DNA from 3 places in the Chromobacterium sp. CV08 genome. Region 1 is predicted to be linked to each of the others. Evidence: predicted binding sites of a transcription regulator. Region 1 holds the regulator's gene; each other region holds the start of a gene.
What was found. Region 1 encodes FNR, which switches genes on or off when oxygen is low (the NO sensors DNR and NnrR bind a similar motif). Its sites were predicted from a motif close to TTGATNNNNATCAA; they were not measured.
Positions count from the first base shown of each region.

Region 2: a site for FNR is predicted at 1,294-1,307, ahead of ccoN (cytochrome-c oxidase, cbb3-type subunit I). Genes of this name have one in related genera too.
Region 3: a site for FNR is predicted at 1,036-1,049, ahead of WNM05_RS21775 (universal stress protein). Genes of this name have one in related genera too.

Region 1 is NZ_CP150453.1:1,284,504-1,286,768, forward strand. It holds gene hemN (oxygen-independent coproporphyrinogen III oxidase) at 1-841, opposite strand, end outside; gene fnr (fumarate/nitrate reduction transcriptional regulator Fnr) at 948-1,694, shown strand; gene WNM05_RS06050 (DUF1853 family protein) at 1,744-2,265, opposite strand, start outside.
Region 2 is NZ_CP150453.1:4,130,028-4,132,292, reverse strand. It holds gene ccoN (cytochrome-c oxidase, cbb3-type subunit I) at 1-1,154, opposite strand, end outside; gene WNM05_RS18760 (M61 family metallopeptidase) at 1,617-2,265, shown strand, end outside.
Region 3 is NZ_CP150453.1:4,750,271-4,752,535, reverse strand. It holds gene WNM05_RS21780 (TlyA family RNA methyltransferase) at 1-441, shown strand, start outside; gene WNM05_RS21775 (universal stress protein) at 472-948, opposite strand; gene WNM05_RS21770 (glutamine synthetase family protein) at 1,103-2,265, opposite strand, start outside.

The DNA.
Region 1 (2,265 bases):
GGATGTCCAGCTTGACCGCCGGCGAAGGCAGTTCGGCCTCCATGATGCGCCGCTGCGGCATGAACACCGACGGCAGGTGGGCGTAGTTGTACAGGGCCAGCCGGTCGGGATCGAGCGCCAGGGCCTTTTCCAGCGTGTCGCGCATTGTCTCGCGGCTTTGCTGCGGCAGGCCGTAGATCAGGTCCAGGCTGACCGATTTCATGCCGGCCTCGCGACCGGCGTCTATCACCGCGCGGGTCTCGGCCTCGCTCTGGACGCGGTTGACGGCGCGCTGCACCTCGGCGTTGAAGTCCTGGACGCCGACGCTGATCCGGTTGAAGCCATATTCTGCCAGCTTGAACATTGTTTCACGTTTAACCTTGCGCGGATCGATCTCGATGGAATATTCTCCGTCGCTCAGGAATTCGAAGTGGCTTCCCAGGATGCCCATCAGACGCTCGAGCTGGGCATCGGACAGGAAGGTCGGTGTGCCGCCGCCGAAATGCAGCTGTATCACCTTTTCGCGGCAGCCCAGTTCCTCGGCCGTCAGGCGGATTTCCCGCTCCAGATAGTCGAGGTAGCGGTCGGCCAGGCTCTTGTTTTTGGTAATGATCTTGTTGCAGGCACAGTAATAACAAATTGTGTTGCAAAACGGTATATGAGCGTACAATGATAAAGGTTTGCGATTGGCTCCGATCCGGCGCTGGCGCAGACTGTGCTGGTAATTGTCAGCGGAAAAGCCCGGCGTGAAGCGGTCCGCGGTCGGGTAAGACGTGTATCTTGGTCCCGATCCGTCGAGGCGCTCGATCAGTTCCCGATCGAACTCGAAATGGGCGGGAGAAAATGGACGGGTGGTTTTCATGTCGTATTCGGATGGTAAAACTTCTGGTGGACTGGTAAATTTGCGGAAAACCTGCGAATTCCGTATTGACAAGGGTCAAGCTTCGACAGCTTGCGGCAAACACAGCATGTCTGAACAAAATCAAACTTCCCTGCACACACTGAAAATCTCCTGCTCCAGCTGCAGCCTCCGCGAGCTGTGCCTGCCTGTCGGGCTCAACCGCGAGGAGATGAGCCAGCTGGACACGGTGATCCGCCAGAGCCGCCGCCTGAAGCGCGGCGAGTACCTGTTCCGCAGCGGTGAGGGATTCAAGTCGCTGTACGCGGTGCGCACCGGCTTCTTCAAGACCTCGGTCGCCAGCCAGGACGGCCGCGAGCAGGTCACCGGCTTTTTGATGTCGGGCGAGCTGATGGGCCTGGACGGCATTTCCACCAGCAGCCACAGCTGCGACGCGATCGCGCTGGAGGACAGCGAGGTGTGCGAGCTGCCGTTCAGCCGGATGGAGACGCTGAGCCGCGACATTCCCAGCCTGCAGCACCATTTCTACCGGCTGATGAGCCGGGAGATCGTCCGGGACCAGAACGTGATGCTGCTGCTCGGCAATATGAAGGCGGAGGAGCGCATCGCCGCCTTCCTGCTGAATCTGTCGCAGCGGCTGTCGACCCGCGGTTTCGCCGCGAACGACTTCATCCTGCGCATGAGCCGCGAGGAGATAGGCAGCTTCCTCGGCCTGAAGCTGGAAACGGTCAGCCGCACGCTGTCGAAGTTCCAGCAGCAGGGCTGGATCACCGTCGACCACAAGCACATCCAGCTGGTGAAGTCGCAGGATCTGAAGAACCTGATTTCCGGCTGTCTGCACGCCAGCGGCCATTGAGCCGGGCGGGGCGCCGCATGACGAGGGCAGGCCGGGAGCCTGCCCTTTTTTATTGCCCGCCGGCGATGCGGGCGCGCAGTTCGGCCAGTCGCTGCGGGTCAGGCCAGCCTTCCGGCGTGACGAAGCCGCGGGCGGTCTCGCGCCAGCGGCCGCCGCCGTCCGGCTGCAACTCGGCCACCAGTTGCGGCGACCGGCTGCTCAGCAGCCGCTCGCGCAGCGCCGCCTCGTCCAGCGTGTCGGCCCGCGCCAGCGATGCCGGCGCCAGCCAGGACAGCCGCGGCAGCCAGGCCCAGCGCGAGTCGGCGTGGCGGCGGGGCCAGGCCCCGGCCAGCGGCGCATGCCAGCCGAGCAAGGCATCCGGCGCCAGCGGCGGCGGCAAGGCCCGCTGCTCCCGGCAGAAGATCCAGCCGCTCAGCCGGGCGCCGGCGCGGCAGCCGGCGAAGCCGTCCGGCAGCCGCGCGGCGGCGTCCGGATGGCGGCTCAAACGCAATTGTGTGGCAAGTTTGGTCGCTTTCAGCCGCCAGGCGTCGCGCAGGCTGGGACCGACCAGCGAGTCGGGGTCGGCGCCGAG
Region 2 (2,265 bases), 2.0 Mb from region 1:
GCGAGCCAGAAATGGGCCTCGATCAGCTTGACGCTGAACATGGCGTCGCGGCCGAACAGGCGCGGAATCAGGTAGTACATCGAGCCTATGGTGATGAAGCCCACCCAGCCCAGCGCGCCGGAGTGCACGTGGCCTATGGTCCAGTCGGTGTAGTGCGACAAGGCGTTGACGGTCTTGATCGACATCATCGGGCCTTCGAACGTCGACATGCCGTAGAAGGACAGCGACACCACCAGGAACTTCAGCACCGGGTCGGTGCGCAGTTTGTGCCAGGCGCCGGACAGCGTCATGATGCCGTTGATCATGCCGCCCCAGGACGGCGCCAGCAGCACCAGCGAAAACACCATGCCGACCGACTGGGTCCAGTCAGGCAGCGCGGTGTAGTGCAGGTGGTGGGGACCGGCCCACATATAAGTGAAGATCAGCGCCCAGAAGTGCACCACCGACAGCCGGTAGGAATACACCGGGCGGCCGGCCTGCTTGGGCACGAAGTAGTACATCATGCCGAGGAAGGCGGCGGTCAGGAAGAAGCCCACCGCGTTGTGGCCGTACCACCATTGCACCATCGCGTCGACGGCGCCGGCGTAGACCGAATAGGACTTCCACAGCGTCACCGGCACGAAGGCGGAGTTGACGATGTGCAGCAGCGCCACCGCGAGGATGAAGGCGCCGTAGAACCAGTTGGCCACATAGATGTGCTGGACCTTGCGGATGGCGATGGTGCCGAAGAACACCACGGCGTACACCACCCATACCACGGCGATCAGCAGCTTGATCGGCCATTCGAGTTCGGCGTACTCCTTGGCGAAGGTGTAGCCGAGCGGCAGGGTGATCACGGCCAGCACGATGACCAGCTGCCAGCCCCAGAAGGTGAAGGCCGCAAGCTTGTCGGAAATCAGGCGGACGTTACAGGTGCGCTGCACGACATAATAGGATGTGGCGAACAGGCCGCAGCCCCCGAAGGCGAAGATGACGGCGTTGGTGTGCAGCGGGCGCAGCCGGCCAAAGTGGAACCACGGGCCGAAATTGAGTTCGGGCCAGACCAGCTGGGCCGCGATGATGACGCCCACCAGCATGCCGACTATGCCCCAGACTACGGTCATGATGGCAAATTGGCGCACCACCTTATAGTTATAAGTGGGTTGCGTTTCCATTTAAGGTTATCTCCAAGGTTGCTAACTTCAGAACACGACAAACCATGGCGGCTTGAACTTCGCGCCTGCAACCCAATCTGGAGGAGGAAGGCTAGAGGCAAGCCGCGGGGAACCGAATCTGCAAAGTTGAACCAGGTGCTTGACCTGTATCGATAGGCTTTGATGTCTGTATTAGCAGTTCGCAGGCCGTTTCGACAGCACCAAATTTCCACTTGACCAATGCCGTTATTCTAAAACAATTGCAATGTGCGAGCCAGACGCATAATCGGCATGGTCGGTCCCGGTATGTCTTTTCCTGCGTCGTTTCAAGAGTAGCGATGTGAACAGTTCATATTGCCACTCATGCAATTGTATTGGTCTGTCGGCGCCACTCATTGACATGGATCAATACGGCATAAATGACGGCGCCAAATACGCGTCAATGCTAGAATCATCAGGTTTTGCAACGCTCGCAGGCTGATAATGACCCACTCCGCTCCCGTACATTACACGCTGCGTCCGGCCTCGCCGCAGGCGCATCTGTTCGACGTCACCGTCACCGTCACGCACCCGGCCAAGAACGGCCAGGTGTTTTTTTTGCCGGCGTGGATTCCCGGCAGTTATATGATCCGTGAATTTTCCAAGCACATCGTCAGCCTGGCCGCCGAGGCCGGCGGCAAGGCGGTGCCGCTGAGGCAACTGGAGAAGAACCGCTGGCAGGCGGCGCCGGCCAAGGGCGAGCTGACGCTGCGCTACCAGGTCTATGCCTTCGACCTGTCGGTGCGCGGCGCCTACCTGGACGGCGAGCGGGGCTTTTTCAACGGCACCAGCGTGTTCCTGGCGGCCGAGGGCTACGAGAACGAGTCCTGCACCGTCGACATCCAGGCGCCGGACGGCAAGTCTTATGCCGACTGGAAAGTGGCGACCAGCCTGCCGGCCGTCGACGTCAAGAAGAAGAGTGGCTTCGGCCTCTACCGGGCCGCCGACTACGATGAGCTGATCGACCATCCGGTGGAACTGGGCGATTTCCACAAGGTCAGCTTCAAGGCCTGCGGCGTGCCGCACGAGTTCGTCGTCTCCGGCCGTTTCCAGGCCGATCTGAAGCGGCTGGCCGACGATTGCAAGAAAATCT
Region 3 (2,265 bases), 1.4 Mb from region 1:
CGCCGGGTCGTCGGCGTCGATGTCGGGCACGAGCAGCTGCACGCCCGCCTGCGCTCGGATGCGCGGGTCCGCTATTTCGAGGGCGTCAACGCCCGCGCGCTGGACCATGCGGCGCTGCTGGCCGCCAACGACGGCGACGGCTTCGACCTGATGGTCTGCGACGTGTCCTTCATCTCGCTGAGCCTGGTGCTGCCGTCGGCGCTGCCGCTGCTGAAGCCGGGCGGCCGGCTGCTCAGCCTGGTCAAGCCGCAGTTCGAGGTCGGGCGCGAGGGCCTGTCCCGGGGCGGCATCGTCCGCGACGAGAGCCTGTACCCGCTGGTGCGGGACAAGATAGACCGGGTGCTGGCCGAGCAGAACATGCGGCCGCTGGCCTGGTTCGACAGCCCGATCAGGGGCGGCGACGGCAACCGCGAATTCTTCGTCCACGCCGCGCGGCGCTGAGCGCCGCCGCGCGGACGTCGGCGGGAAAGGCTAGTCGACGCTGATGTCGTCGTCGTCCAGGCTGCGCACCACCAGCACCGGGCAGTGGCTGCGGCGCAGGATGTCCTCGGCGAAGCTGCCGAGGAACAGGTGGGCGAGGCCGCTGCGGCCATGGGTGCCGACCACCATCAGATCGGCCTGCTGTTCGCGGGCGTAGCCCAGCAGCAGGTCGGCCAGATCGTGGCCGCCTTCCCAACTTTTCTCCATATGGCTGGCGACGTCGGTCAGGCCGGCGACGTGCGCGATGTTCTGCGCCCGTTCCAGCGCCTCCTGGCCCTGCTGCAGCGCCAGGTCGTAGCCGGGGTCGCCGGAATAGACGCCCAGGCTGTCGACGACCAGGTCGCGCAGGCCGGCGACGTGGGCCAGCGTCAGCCGCGCGCCGCTGTGCTTGGCCAGGCGGATGGCCTCGTGCAGGGCCTTGTCGGAATTGTTGCCGCCGTCTATCGCGGCGATGATGTGACGGTACATGGCTGCTCCTTCGCGAAACATTGCTCGGTGGGATGCTTGCAGCATAACCCGGCGGCGGCGCCGCCGTCTCGCGGCGATGCGCGGGTATTGATCCAGGACAATCAAGACGGACGCCGGGACCGGCGATGGCGGCCGGCCGGGGCCGGCCGACCGATCAGACCAGGAAGCCGAGGTACTGCCGTTCCCATGCGGTGACCTGGCGGTGGTAGTCGTTCAATTCGACTTCCTTGACCGCCAGATAGGCGCGGCTGAAATCGGCGCCGAACAGCGATTCGGCCGAGCCCGCGGCCATCGCCGCGCAGGCGGCGTCCAGCGTCGACGGCAGGCTGGCGGCCTGCTGCTTGAACACATTGCCGTGCACCGCCTCGTCCGGCGCCAGGCCCTGCTCGATGCCGGCGAGGCCGGCGCCCAGGCTGGCGGCCAGCGCCAGATACGGGTTGGCGTCGCAGCCGGGCAGGCGGTTCTCGACCCGCCGGGCCTCCGGGCCGGAGACCGGCACCCTGAGGCCGACCGAGCGGTTGTCCAGGCCCCAGCTGAGGTTGACCGGCGCCGCCATGCCCTTGACGAAGCGGCGGTAGGAGTTGGGGTTCGGGCAGAACATCGGCATCAGCTCGGGCAGGAAGCGCTGCAGGCCGGCGATGAAGCCGAAGAAGGCCGGGCTGGCCTCGCCGCCGTCGCCGCTGAACACATTGCGGCCGTCGCGGTCGACGACGCTCTGATGGATGTGCATCGAGCTGCCGGGCTGGCCGGACAGCGGCTTGGCCATGCACACGGCGCTGAGGCCGTGGCGGTGGGCGATTTCCTTCAGCGCGGTCTTGAACAGAAAGGTGTCGTCGGCCAGCTTCAGCGCGTCGCCGTGTTTCAGATTGATCTCGAACTGGCTCGGACCCATCTCGTGCACGCAGGTGTCGGTGGCGATGGCCAGCGTCTCGCAGGCCCGGTACAGCTCGTCGAAGAAGGCCTCCAGCTCGCCGAGCGCGGCGAAGCCGAAGGCGTCGAAGCCGGTCTCGCGGCGGCCGGACGGCAGCGCCGGCGGCAGGAAGGGCTGCGCCGGGTCGCCGTGGGCGGCGAACAGGTAGAACTCCAGTTCCGGCGCGACGACGGGCGCCCAGCCGCGGGCGGCGTAGCGCGCCAGCACCTGCTTCAGCACCGAACGCGGCGCCAGCGGCGACAGGCTGCCGTCGTGGTCGACGCAGTCGCATATCGCCAGCGCGCGCGGGGTCCGCGCCCACGGCAGCAGCCGAAGCGTGTCGTAATCGGGCGCCAGCGTGACGTCCGGATCGTGTTCGCCATAGAAGCTGTAATCGGGAAATTCGC